One region of the Isoptericola jiangsuensis genome, then DNA from elsewhere that is predicted to be linked to it. Evidence: riboswitches for the same ligand, from Rfam matches in the RefSeq annotation. Region 1 holds a riboswitch; each other region holds the start of a gene.
The links. Region 1 has a riboswitch for cyclic di-AMP ahead of ATJ88_RS15095 (C40 family peptidase). Riboswitches for the same ligand answer to the same signal wherever they lie in the genome.
Positions count from the first base shown of each region.

Region 2: linked by a shared signal. The riboswitch ahead of ATJ88_RS02090 (C40 family peptidase) and the one ahead of ATJ88_RS15095 (C40 family peptidase) in region 1 are both predicted to bind cyclic di-AMP.
Region 3: linked by a shared signal. The riboswitch ahead of ATJ88_RS00745 (M15 family metallopeptidase) and the one ahead of ATJ88_RS15095 (C40 family peptidase) in region 1 are both predicted to bind cyclic di-AMP.

Region 1 is NZ_PDJJ01000001.1:3,352,450-3,356,912, reverse strand. Features, by position in the region: gene ATJ88_RS15100 (C40 family peptidase) at 1-726, shown strand, start outside; cyclic di-AMP (ydaO/yuaA leader) riboswitch at 987-1,149, shown strand; gene ATJ88_RS15095 (C40 family peptidase) at 1,207-1,950, shown strand; gene ATJ88_RS15090 (universal stress protein) at 2,109-3,050, shown strand; gene ATJ88_RS15085 (ABC transporter permease) at 3,141-3,965, opposite strand; gene ATJ88_RS15080 (ATP-binding cassette domain-containing protein) at 3,962-4,463, opposite strand, start outside.
Region 2 is NZ_PDJJ01000001.1:449,390-453,852, forward strand. Features, by position in the region: gene ATJ88_RS02085 (hypothetical protein) at 1-288, shown strand, start outside; gene ATJ88_RS02090 (C40 family peptidase) at 365-1,207, opposite strand; cyclic di-AMP (ydaO/yuaA leader) riboswitch at 1,206-1,352, opposite strand; gene ATJ88_RS02095 (septum formation family protein) at 1,678-2,370, opposite strand; gene ATJ88_RS02100 (exodeoxyribonuclease III) at 2,380-3,216, opposite strand; gene ATJ88_RS02105 (SDR family NAD(P)-dependent oxidoreductase) at 3,247-4,017, shown strand; gene pyrE (orotate phosphoribosyltransferase) at 4,056-4,463, shown strand, end outside.
Region 3 is NZ_PDJJ01000001.1:165,402-169,864, forward strand. Features, by position in the region: rRNA gene rrf (5S ribosomal RNA) at 79-195, shown strand; gene ATJ88_RS00730 (hypothetical protein) at 411-938, shown strand; gene ATJ88_RS00735 (DUF305 domain-containing protein) at 1,033-1,620, shown strand; gene ATJ88_RS00740 (WD40/YVTN/BNR-like repeat-containing protein) at 1,687-2,610, shown strand; cyclic di-AMP (ydaO/yuaA leader) riboswitch at 2,713-2,869, shown strand; gene ATJ88_RS00745 (M15 family metallopeptidase) at 3,002-3,952, shown strand; gene ATJ88_RS00750 (helix-turn-helix transcriptional regulator) at 4,034-4,463, shown strand, end outside.

The DNA of each region.
Region 1 (4,463 bases):
GCGCCGACCGCTGCCGCCGCCGGCCGTCGGGTCGCCGTCGTCGCCACCGCCGGTGGCCTCCTGGTCTCGACCATCGGTGGCGCCACCGCCGCGCACGCCGCGCCGGTCGATGCGGACGCCGCCAAGAAGCTCAGCACCGTGGACCTGGGTGCGCTGACCGACCAGGCCCGCGAGGCCCTGGAGTCGGCTCCGGTCGTGACGGTCGACGCGGACGCGAAGGTCGACGTCGAGAAGATCACGCCGAGGATCGCCAAGAAGGCGGAGATCAAGGCGGCCCCGGAGCCCGAGCCCGTCGTCGAGCGCACGGTCGCCCCGTCGCGCTCCGCCGAGCGCACCGAGGTCTCCTCCTCCACCGAGACGTCGACCGAGGCCTCCTCGGTCCCGGCCTCCGCCGTCGGCTCGTCGGTGATCTCCGTGGCGTCGCGCTACGTGGGCGTCCCCTACGTCTCGGGCGGCACCACCCCCTCGGGCTTCGACTGCTCGGGCTTCACCCAGTACGTCTTCGCGCAGGTCGGCATCTCGCTGCCGCGCTCCTCCTCGGACCAGCGCTACGCCGGCACCGTCGTGTCGCGTGCCGCCGCGCAGCCGGGCGACCTCATCTGGACCCCGGGCCACATCGCGATCTACGCGGGCGGCAACACGCAGATCGACGCGCCCCGCCCGGGCAAGACGATCCAGTTCCGCAGCATCTGGCAGTCCAACCCGACGTTCATCCGCGTCGGCTGAGACGGCCCGCCCCGGCCTTCGGAGGCCCGGTCCGCACCACGGTGCGGACCGGGCCTCCGGCCGTTGCCGGCGCGTCGTCGCAGGGCGCTCGGCCGCGGCCTGCCGGTGCTGGTGAGCGGCCTCCGACGCCCCGCTGACGGCCGCGCGAACGACGCGTCACGAGGTCGTGATCGAAACGTGACATCAGCCCGTCGATCCGATACGGTTCATCCGTCGGCGGAGCACTCCGCCGACCCTCGACCGGACGCCGAGTCCTGCCACCGGTCGGGGAGCCGGAACCCATGGCAGGAGCGGGGGACCCAATTCTGGGCATCGGAGACGGTGTCCTCGGGGTGAAGCCGGACAGGACGAGAGTCCTGGAAGGCCGGGTGATTCTCCCACCCGAACCCGACAGCTGACCTCGTAGGCGACGGGAGAGGAACACTGTTGAACGCACGCACCACCCTGCGCGGACGGCATCGCGCCGCACGCCGTCCCCTGATGGCTGCTCCCTCGGGCGCGGCCGGCCGTCGGGTCGCCGTCGTCGCCACCGCCGGTGGCCTCCTGGTCTCGACCATCGGTGGCGCCACCGCCGCGCACGCCGCGCCGGTCGACTCCGACGCCGCCAAGAAGCTCAGCACCGTGGACCTGGGTGCGCTGACCGACCAGGCCCGCGAGGCCCTGGAGTCGGCTCCGGTCGTGACGGTCGACGCGGACGCGAAGGTCGACGTCGAGAAGATCACGCCGAAGATCGCCAAGAAGGCGGAGATCAAGGCGGCCCCGGAGCCCGAGCCCGTCGTCGAGCGCACGGTCGCCCCGTCGCGCTCCGCCGAGCGCACCGAGGTCTCCACCTCGTCGTCGTCCACCGAGACCGCGACCCCCGTCGCCTCGAACGGCTCCCGTGGCGCGCAGGCCGTGTCCATCGCGGCGCGCTACATCGGCGTGAAGTACGTCGTGGGCGGCGCCTCGCCGTCGGGCTTCGACTGCTCGGGTCTGGTCACCTACGCCTACGCCCAGCTCGGCGTCTCCCTGCCCCGGTCGTCCAGCGCGATCCGCACCGCGAGCAACGTCGCGGTCGTGTCCCAGGCGGAGGCCCAGCCGGGCGACCTCATCTGGTCCCCGGGCCACATCTCGATCTACGCCGGTGGCGGCCAGCAGGTCGAGGCCACGCGCCCCGGCGGCTGGATCGTCCGCCAGTCGAGCCTCTGGCAGTCCAGCCCGGTCTTCCTCCGGGTCCTCGGCTGACCGTCGCGTCACTCCGACGAACGCCCCGGCACCTCCACGGTGCCAGGGCGTTCGTCGTCCCGCCGACCGCGTGCTTTGCTACGCCTTTCGCCCTGCTTTCGCTACCCTTGAAGCAGGAATGACGGACGTCGAGGTCCGGTCACGACGGGAGGCGCGAGATGACACGTCCTGAGGTGGTTCTGGTCGGGGTCGACGGATCCCCTGCGAGCCTGCACGCCCTCGACTGGGCCGCGGCGTACGCGGAACGCGTCGGCTGGGGCGTGCACGTGGTCTGCAGCTACTCGCTGCCGTCGTTCACCGCCGCCTCCCTCGACGGCGGCTACGCGGCCCTCGACGACACCGCCATCGCGGAGGGCGCGAAGGCCGTCCTCGCGGAGGCGGAGGCGCGCCTGGCGGGCCGTGCCGTCGCCGTGCAGGGCACGGTCGCGACCGGCGACGCCGCCGGGGTGCTGGTCGAGCTGTCCGCCGAGCACAGCCTGGCCGTCGTGGGGACGCGCGGGCGCGGCGGCTTTACGGAGCGACTCCTGGGGACGGTGTCGTCCGCGCTGCCGGCGCACGCCCACTGCCCCACGGTCGTGGTGCCGTACCGGGGCGGTGCGGACGACCCCGACCGCCGTGACGCCGACTCGGTGCACGACGTGCACCGGATCGTCGTGGGGGTGGACGGGTCGCCGTCGGCGGAGGTCGCCCTGCGGCACGCGGTGCGGCAGGCGGAGACCTGGGGTGCGGAGCTCGTCGCGGTCGCCGGGGTGCCGCTCGGCACGGGTGCCGGGATGCTGGCCTGGCTGCCGTCCCAGATCGACCACGAGCAGGTGCTGGACGACGTCAAGGCCGGGCTCGACGTCATCGTCGACCGCGTCGCGGCGGACCACCCCGGGCTGACCATCAAGCGGCACGTCCTGGACGGTTCCGGGGCGGAGCTGCTCACGGAGTTCTCGACGGCCGCCGACCTCATCGTCGTGGGGTCGCGAGGCCGGGGCGGGTTCCGGGGCCTGCTGCTGGGTTCGACGAGCCAGGCGGTGCTCCACCACGCGAAGTGCCCGGTGCTGGTCGTGACCCGCAAGTGCGACAAGGAGCTCCAGGAGGAGTCCGCCGCCTGACCCAGCCCCGCTGCGGGCAGGAGATCTGCGGTGCGAAGGCCTCGCCCGACGGCGGATCTCCTGCCCACAGCGGGGCCGGGGGTGGAGCGGTCAGTGCCGGGTGCGGTACAGGTGCATGGTGATCGGCGCGAAGATCGCGGTCATCACCACGGCGGAGACGAGGACGGTGACGATCTCCCCGGTGCTCGCGACGCCCGCCATGAGACCACGGACCGCGGTGACGAGGTGGGAGACCGGGTTGAGCTCGACGAACCGCTGCAGGCCCGACGGCATGGTGGACGGGTCCACGAAGATGTTCGACGCGAACGTCAGCGGCATGAGGACCATCATCGACACCCCCATGACGGCGTTCGGGGTGCGCAGCAGCAGCCCGAGGATGGTGAAGATCCAGCTCAGCGCGAAGGCGAACACGAGCAGCAGCGCGACGCCCGCGACGACGCCGACCACGCCGCCGTCGGGCCGGAACCCGAGGACGAGGCCGAGCCCGATGCACATGACCGACGCGATCGAGTAGCGCACCGTGTCGCCGAGCAGGGCGCCGACGATGGGTGCCGGACGCCAGATCGGCAGGGACCGGAACCGGTCGAACACGCCCTTGGTGATGTCGGTGTTGAGCGTGTAGCCCGTGTACACGGTGACGATGACGATGGTCTGCACGAGGATGCCCGGCAGCAGGAACTGGATGTAGGCCTGCGTCGACCCGGCCAGCGCCCCGCCGAACAGGTACGTGAACATCAGCGTGAAGATGACGGGGGAGACGAGCACGTCGAAGAGCTGCTCGGGGACGTGCTTGATCTTGAGCAGGGCCCGCCAGGCGAACGTCAGCGAGCAGGACACGGCGCCGGGCCGCGGCGGGCGCGCCTCGAGGGCGACGGCGTCGCGCAGGGTGGTGGTGCTGAGGTCGGCGGTGGTCATCGGGAGACCTCCTCGGCGGCGGGTTCGGCGTCCGGGTCGTCGACGGGCAGGGGCTTGCCCGTCAGGGTGAGGAAGACCTCGTCGAGGCTCGGCTGGCCGAGCGCGAGCTCGGGGACGGCGATGCCGGCCTCGCCGAGGGCGGGCAGGACCTGCGCCACGAGGTGCGCGCCGTCGTCGGGGACGCGGGCGCTCAGGGCGTACGGGTCGGTGGGGAGGGTCGGGCGGGTGCCGAGGGTGCGGGCGAGGATGTCGGCGGCCTCGGCCCGGCGGGACGAGTCGGCGAGGCGGAGGTCGACGGTGCCCTGCCCGACGGACCGTTTGAGCTCCGTCGGCGTGCCCTCCGCGACGAGGCGGCCCGCGTCGATGACGCCGATGCGGTCGGCGAGCTGGTCGGCCTCCTCCAGGTACTGCGTGGTGAGCAGGACGGTCGCGCCGTCGTCGACGAGGACGCGGACGATGTCCCACACCTGGTTGCGGGAGCGGGGGTCGAGGCCGGTG
Region 2 (4,463 bases), 2.9 Mb from region 1:
CTCCGTCGCCTCGAGCTCGCCGCGACCCTGCACGCCGGGGTCGGCCGGTCGGCGCTGGCCTGGCAGGTGCTGGTCGAGACCCTGTGCTGGGTGCTCGCCGCCGCCGTGGTGGCGGGAGCGGTCGTGGCGGGCGCGGCGGCGTGGCACCACCCCGCCCCGGACGTCGCGGTGTGGTGGACGGGGATGCGGACCGTCGCCGTCGGGCTGGTGGCCGTGCTCGGGGGTGCCGTCGGGACGGCCCTCGCCACGCGGGAGTCGCACCTGTTCCGCTGGTTCAAGGAGCGCTGACCCGGAACGCGGACGGGCGGCAGGTCGCACCCCGGTGAGAGGTGCGTCCTGCCGCCCGTGCGTGCCAGGGGGAGCGTCAGACCCGGATGAAGACCGGGCTGCTCTGCCACATGGAGCGCTTGATGACGCCGGTGCGGGGGTTGCCCGCCTCGATGACACGGCCCTTGCCGGCGTAGATCGCGACGTGGCCGGGCGTGTAGACGAGGTCGCCGGGGCGCGCCGCGGCGCGCGAGACCTTCTTGCCGACGGACCGCTGCGCGGAGGACGAGCGCGGCAGGGTCTTGCCGGTCGCCTTCTTGTACACGTAGGAGGTGAAGCCGGAGCAGTCGAAGCCGGTGCGGGGGCTGCTGCCGCCGTAGGTGTAGCGGGTGCCGACGTAGCTGTTGGCGACCTTGACGACCTTGGTGCCGCTGGTCTGCTTCGGCTTGACGTTGACGGTGCGGTACTTGGTCACGTCCGCCAGGCCGGTGCGGGCGGCGGCGTCGGTGACGATGCGGACCTTGTTGCGGCCGACGTCGTACTTGCCCCAGGTGGGGCGGAAGCGGACGACGCCGTTGTTGTTGAGCTTCTTGACGGCGACCTTCTTGCCGTCGATGAAGACCTTGACGCGGCCGGGCACGGCGGTGCCGCCGCGGGTGGCCTTGACCGTGTAGACGGGGCGGGTGTTCTGCTTGCCCTTCGTCCCGGTCTTGCGCGACACGGTGATCGAGACGCGCGGGTGGGCCTGGGAGGCCGCGACGACGGTGCCGCCGAGGGCCTTGGTGCCGGAGGTGGTGGCCGCGGAGGCGGTCCCCGCCCCGGCGACGAGGGTGCCGCCGGCCAGCGCGGCCGTCAGCGACATCGCGACGGCGGCCCGGCGGAGACGGGAATGGTGTGCGGGGGCGACGCGCGTGGGCGCGCCGACGAGGGCGTCGGTCATCTTCTACCTCTCCAGCCTGCGAGATGAGCTGTCGGATTAGGCCGAGAAGTGTTGGCCTGCCGTCGAAGGACGACTTCACCCCGAGGACGACCGGCTGGTCGCCCGAAAGTGGTTCTCCCGCTGCTGCCGTCGGGTTCTGAGAAGCGACCGTCCGCCGGCAGCACTGGGCTTGCGGAACGGTGCACCGCCACGCACGGACGCGGGGCGACCCCGGCACGCTAACGACGCCGCACCGGCAGATCACAATCAGATAACGGTGAGTCGTCGGGGCTTTTCTGAAGAAGGTGTGAAGGAATGCGTCCGGAGGGATCAAGGCCGCCTGTCGGGAATATCCCTCGTGCCCACCTCGAACGGGGCGAAAGAACGCCGGAAAGGTCCGGTCCGCCGGGAAGGTCCCGTCGTGACGGCCGCCACACCCGGCGCCGTCGGTGCAGGTCAGCGCGACCCGTTCACAACTCCGGGGCTCGGGATCACTCCAGAAAGTCGCCCGGCAGGGGATCCGACGACGTCGCCAGGCACAGCCCGGTCCGGTCCCCGTCCGCCCACGACTCGGCCGTGGGCGTCCACACCACCAACGTCAGCGCGTCCCCGAGGGTTCCCCGGGCCTGCGGCCCCAGGAGGTCCGGGGTGCAGGCGCGCGCCGCGGCCCGCGCCAGCGCGTCGACCCCCGGCCAGACGGCGTCCGGCGCCGAGTCCGTGCGGCCCACCACCTGCGCGCGGTGCTCCACCGAGCAGGGCACCACCTCGACCGACGTGACGGTCGACGCCGTCGGCGCCGACGCGACGCACGACCCGAGGACGAGCTGCACCGCGTTCACCTCCGCCGGGGCGGACAGCGCCGCCGTCACGGGCTCCCACGCCCGCTCCCGGGTGCTGGACACCAGCCACGACACGCCCGCCGCGACCGCCACCACGAGGACCACGGTCGCCAGCACGCCGGCGACCCACCAGCGGGCCCGGCGCCGCGCGGCGGCCCGCTCGGCCGCCGTCGGCCCGCCCGGGGCGCCCCACCGCGAGCCGTGCACGGCCGGGTCCGGGTGCGCACCCACCGTCGGACGCGCCCCGGCCACCCGCTCCTGCGGCGCCGGGACCGTCCACGCCGACGGCTCCGGGGCCGTGGGACCCGGGGCGGCGAAGGACGGCTCGTCGGGGCGCTCGGTCATGTGCACAACCTATGCCCCGGACGGGGCCCCGGACCGGTCCGTGGGCAGGTCCGCGACGTCGAGGACGACGGGTACGTGGTCGCTCGCGCCCGTGCCGCGCCGCTCGTCCCGGTCGATCGTCACGCCCGTGACGCGCGCCGCCAGCGCCGCCGACGCGTACGCGAAGTCGATCCGCAGCCCCTTGTCCCGCGGGAACGCGAGCTGCTGGTAGTCCCAGTACGTGTAGGTCCGCTCGGCGGGCAGGTGCTCGCGGGTCACCTCCGTCAGGCCCGCCGTCGCGAACGCGTCGAACGCCTCCCGCTCCGGCGCCGACACGTGCGTGTGCCCCTCGAAGGCCGTCACGTCCCACACGTCCGTGTCCCGGGGGATGACGTTCCAGTCGCCCAGCAGGCCCAGCGGCAGGTCCGGCTCCGCGGTCACCCACTCCTGCGCCCGCGCCCGCAGCGCGGCCAGCCACTCCAGCTTGTACGCGTAGTGCGGGTCCGTCAGGGTGCGGCCGTGCGGCACGTACAGCGACCACACCCGCACGCCGCCGCACGTCGCGCCGAGCGCCCGCGCCTCCAGCGCCGGCTCCGCGCCCGCCTTGCCGAACCGCGGCTGGCCGCCGAACGACTCCTCCACGTCCGCCAGACCCACCCGGGACACCACCGCCACGCCGTTCCACTGGTGGTACCCCGCCGCCGCGACCTCGTACCCCGCGTCGGCGAACGCCGCCGTCGGGAACTGGTCCGCGCGGCACTTGGTCTCCTGGATCGCCAGCACGTCCGTGCCGGACCGCTCCAGGAAGGCCAGCACCCGCGGCAGACGGGTCCGGATCGAGTTCACGTTCCACGTCGCGATGCGCACACGCGCACCTTAGGGCTCTAGAGTGCCGACATGGGAACCGCGCTCGTCACCGGCGCCACCGCCGGCCTCGGACTGGAGTTCGCCTGGCAGCTCGCCACGGCCCGGCACGACCTCGTGCTCGTCGCGCGCGACACCGACCGGCTGGAACAGGTGGCCGCGCAGATCCGGGCCGCCGCCGGCGTCGGCGTCGAGGCGCTGCCCGCCGACCTGTCCGTGCCCGACGACGTCGCGCGCGTCGCCGCCCGCCTCGCCGTCGTCGGCGACCAGCCGGGCGACCCGCGCCCCGTCGGGCTCCTCGTCAACAACGCCGGGTTCGCCACCGCGCAGCACTTCGTCGACGGCGATCTCGACGTCGAGCTCCGCGCCGTGGACGTCATGGTGCGCGCCGTCGTGGAGCTCAGCCACGCCGCCGTCGGCCAGATGCAGGCCCGCGGTCGCGGCGCGATCCTCAACGTCGCGTCCGTCGCGGCCCTCACCGCGGGCGGCACCTACGCCGCCGCGAAGGCGTACGTGCGCACCTTCACCGAGGGCCTCGCCGTCGAGCTCGCCGGCACCGGCGTCACCGCCACCGTCCTGTGCCCCGGGTTCACCCGCACCGAGTTCCACCAGCGCGCCGGGGTGTCCATGTCGTCGGTCCCCGACGCCGCGTGGCTCGACGCGCCGTTCGTCGTCGCCTCCGCGCTCGCGGACGTGCGGCGCGGCATCGTCATCTCCACGCCGTCGGGCCGGTACAAGGCGGCCTCCGCGCTGCTGCGGGTGCTGCCGCGCTCCGCGGTGCGCGCCATCGGCCACTACCGCTGACGCGGGGATCGCGCGATCAGGACCGTACGCTGGGACGCATGACCTCCGACTTCTCCCCGACCCCCCGCGAGCAGCTGCGTGATCTCATCGCGGAGCTCGCCGTCGTGCACGGCAAGGTGACCCTGTCGTCCGGCAAGGAGGCCGACTACTACGTCGACCTGCGCCGCGTGACCCTGCACCACCGGGCCGCCCCGCTCATCGGGCACGTGCTGCTCGACCACCTGGAGGAGGCGGGGCTCGGCACGGCCGAGGTCGACGCCGTCGGCGGGCTGACGCTCGGTGCCGACCCCATCGCGACCGCGCTGCTGCACGCCGCGGCGTCGCGCGGCCAGGACCTCGACGCGTTCGTGGTGCGCAAGGCCGCGAAGGCGCACGGCATGCAGCGCCAGATCGAGGGCCCGGACATCGCGGGCCGCAAGGTCGTCGTCCTGGAGGACACCACGACC
Region 3 (4,463 bases), 3.2 Mb from region 1:
CCGAGAAACGGGCACCACCCCCCCCACACCCCACGACCACGGGTGACACGAGGGGGGACCCTGACAACTCGATAACGTTACGGCGGTCATAGCGTAGGGGAAACGCCCGGTCCCATCCCGAACCCGGAAGCTCAGCCCTACAGCGCCGATGGTACTGCCCTGGAGACGGGGTGGGAGAGTAGGACGCCGCCGGACACCCTTCACAGCAGGCCCCCCAACCACCGGTTGGGGGGCCTGACTGCTCTGCACCCGAAACGCCCCAGAGGGGATGCAGCCTCTCCGATCGCACGGGAGACTCCCTGCCCACCGCGAGCACCCGTCGTGTGACCCGTCGGACAGCGTGACGGACGTGACCCCCGCGAAGGGCCTGGCTAGAGTGGCGATGTCGTCGTGGTCGTGAGGAGGTGCGTGTGATCAGGTCCCTGCGCGCTCTGCTCCTCGGGCGGCGTCAGCGGCTCTCGGCCGCCTTCCTCGTGCTCCTGCTGATCGTCGGCGTCGCGTTGATGCACGCCATGAGCGGGACCGCGTCGGGCCACGGGACCACGCGGGTCGTCGCCTCGGCGTCGGTGAGCAGTGGTCACCACGAGTCCGTGTCACCGCCGGCCACGGGCGACGGGTGGGGCGCGGCGTCCACCGCACCCGGCGCGCCGGACCGATCAGCTGCGTCCGCTCCAGCTGCGGCCGGCCTGACGACGACGGCGTCGACGCTCGTCCCGGCGGACGTGCCGTGCGACGACGGCTGCGGGCACCACCACGACATGGTCACCGCGATGTGCCTCATGGTGCTCGCGGTGCTTCTGGTGCTGACCCTGCCCGGCGCCCGCGGGCTGCTGCTCGCGGAGTCCGCCTGGCCTCGCGCGGGTGCCTGGCTCGCCGACTCGTGGCGGCGATGGGCCGAGGGGCCGTCGCTGCACGCCCTGGGGATCTCTCGGACGTAGTCCCGCACGGTTCCGTGGCGCGCCGTGGCGCGCCGCCGTTCCTGGGCCCGTGGCGGGCCCCCGTGTGGAAGACCCCGAGAAAGGCAAGACCCTCATGACGCACACCCTGATGCGGCGCGCCCTCGCGCCCGTCGTCGCCCTTGCCGTCGTCGGCGCGCTCGCCGCGTGCAGCGACACCGAACCGAGCGGTCCCGGTACCAGGGCCGCCGCCTCGTCCCAGGACTCGGCGGCGTTCAACATGGCGGACGTGATGTTCGCGCAGATGATGATCCCGCACCACGAGCAGGCGATCGAGATGTCCGACGTGCTGCTCGGCAAGGACGGGATCGACCCCGAGGTGGTCGACCTCGCGGAGCAGATCAAGCAGGCGCAGGGGCCGGAGATCGAGACGATGTCGGGCTGGCTCGACGAGTGGGACATGGGCATGGACGGCGCCGGTCACGACGCCGTGCACGGCATGATGTCCGGCTCGGACATGGAGTCGCTCGAGGAGGCGGACGGCGCGCAGGCCCAGACGCTGTTCCTCGAGCAGATGATCGTCCACCACGAGGGTGCGGTCGACATGGCCGCCGACGAGGTGGACGACGGACGGTTCCCGGCGACGGTCGAGATGGCGCAGACCATCGTCGAGACGCAGACGGACGAGATCCGGTTCATGGAAGACCTGCTCGCCGCCGAGTGACGCCCCCTGACGGCGGCGCCCGCCGGTGCGGGCGCCGCCGTCCCTGACGACTCCGAGGACCACCTCATGAAGACCGCATCCGCGCGCGCCCGCGCGCTCCTCTCGGCGGCGGTGCTGCCCGCTCTCGCCGCCTGTTCCACCCCCGCCGACGGCATCGACGACGCCGACGACCCGACGGGCGAATCGCTCGGCCACGTGCACGCCCTGGTGCACGACCCCGGCACCGACCAGCTGCTCGCCGCCACCCACACGGGTGTGTGGCTGCTGCCCGACCCGACCGCGCCGTCGTCCGGCGAAGACGCCGTCCGCCGGGTGGGCGCAGGCACGCAGGACACGATGGGCATGGCCCTCGGTCCGGACGGCGCGCTCTACGCGTCGGGTCATCCCGGCCCGGGCGAGGACCCGGACCTGTCCCCGCCGAACCTCGGCCTCCAGCGCAGCACCGACGGTGCGACGACGTGGGAGCCGGTGTCGTTGCGGGGCGAGGTCGACTTCCACGCCCTGACGACCGCGACGACCCCGGACGGCTCCGTGCGGGTCGCGGGGCTCGACTCCGGGACGTCCACGATCCTGGTGAGCGACGACGCCGGCCGGTCCTGGTCGCAGGGCGCGACGCTCGCGCTCCGCGACCTGGCGTTCCTCGCCGGTGAGGCGGACTCCCTGGTCGCGACGACGCCCGGCGGCGTGCAGGTCAGCGACGACGCGGCGGGTTCGTTCGCCCCCGTGCCGGACGCGCCGCTGCTGGTGCTGGTGGAGGTGCTGCCGGCCGGTGGCGTCGTCGGCCTCGACGACGCGGGAACGGTGTGGACGGCCGGGGACGACCTGACGGGTTGGCGGTCGCACGGCGGCACCGACGAGGTCGTGGAGGCGCTGACGACGGTCCCGACGGCGGACGGCAAGGACACGGCGCTCGTCGTCGCGACGTCCGCGGCGGTGCTGGTCAGCGACGATCTCGGCGGCACGTGGGACGAGCTGGCGGCCGTCCCGTGAGGCGCCGTGACCTGATCGTGACAATTCTCGGCGGACGGGATATGGTCCAGTCACCCCTCGGGAACGAGGGTCGTCCGGACGGACGCCGAGCCCTGTCACCGTCCCGGACCACCGACGAACCGAACGACAGGGGCGGGGGAACCACTTCCGGGCACTGCGGTGTCCTCGGGGTGAAGCCGAGCGGATGTCATCCGCTGGCCGGGTCAGTCTCCGACCCGAACCCGACAGCTAACTTCGTAGGCGTCAGGAGATCGTGCATGCCATCCCGCACCTGCGGGCGCCGTCCTGCGCCCCGCACCCCGGGCCTCGCGCCCGTCGCCGCTCCGTCGGCTCCGTCCTCCCGGTCGTCGCGTCCCGTGACGTGCGTCGCCGCGCACCTGCGGGGGGTGCGATGAGGCACGCGCGTGAGGCGGCCCCGACCGCGCCGCCCACCGTCACGTCGTCCGGCCCCCCGACCCGGTCCGCCGCGAGCCGCGGCCGCGGCCGCCACTTCGCCGAGCCGGCCCCGCGCCGGCACCGGCAGGGCCCGACCTGGTCGTCCCTCGCGCCGAAGAGCTGGCCCCTGAGCATCGGGGTGGGCCTCGCGGTGACGATGGCGACGACCACCGGACTCGCGGTGGCGTCCGGCACGCCCGTGCCCGTCCTGGGTGACGCGCCCGAGGGTGCCGCGCCGGTCGCGGACGCCGGGACGACGACGGACACCGTGGACGCGTCACGGGCGGCCGCCCTGCTGGCCGACCGTGACGGCGTCGGCGGCGGCGGGTCGGCGTCGCGCTCCGGCGTGCGCGCGGCCGCGCCCGTCGCGGCCGCCGCGACCGGTGGTGTCGTCGTCGACGCGGACGCCACCCTCACCACGGAGAAGGTGCGGGTGGACGTCGAGGCGGCTCCCGAGCCTCCCGTCCTGCCCGGCTGCGACGGCCTCGCGACCGGCGCCGGCACCAACGGCAGCATCTCGTCGTCCGAGATGTGCAACCTGTGGGACGGCGGCCCGGCGATCCGTGCGGACGCAGCCGTGGCGCTCGCCCGTCTCAACCAGGCGTACCGCGGGGTGTTCGGCGAGGACATGTGCGTCACCGACGGCTACCGCAGCTACAGCCAGCAGGTCGCGACGAAGGCGGCCAAGGGCTACCTCGCGGCCACGCCCGGCACGTCCAACCACGGGTGGGGCCTCGCCGTCGACCTGTGCCCGGAGACGTACGCGGGTGACCGGTGGACGTGGCTCGCCGCGCACGGCCCCGACTACGGCTGGGACAACCCGGACTGGGCGCGCGCCGGCGGGTCGAAGTACGAGCCGTGGCACTGGGAGTTCACCGCCGCGGTGGCCGTGAAGTCCGCCTACTGAGGGCTGCACCCCGCGCGGGCCGGCCTGCGACACCGCAGGTCAGCCCGCGCGTGGCAGGGACGGTGGCCCTATCGTCGTACCGTGCACGGCAGCACCGGCGGCCTGCTGGGCCGTGACGACGAGCGGCGACGGATCGCCGCCGTCGTCGGTGCTGCCCGGAACGGCCGTGGCAGCGCTCTCCTGCTCCTCGGTGAGCCGGGCGTCGGCAAGTCGTCGCTGGTGGCCGACGCGGTGCAGGACGCCGGGCTCGACGTGGTCCGGGCGGACGGGTTCGAGGCCGAGTCGTCGATGCCGTACGCGGCCGTGCAACGCGTCGTCGGGCGGCTGACCGGCCATCTCGACGCCCTCCCGGCCCGGCAGCGCGAGCCGCTGCTCGTCGCGTCGGGCAGCGCCGAGGGCCCGCCGCCCGACCGGTTCCTCGTCGGTCTGGGCGTGCTCAGCCTCCTCGCGGCGGCGGGGAGCAGCCGCCCGGTGCTGTGCGTGGCCGACGACGCCCATCACCTCGACGCCG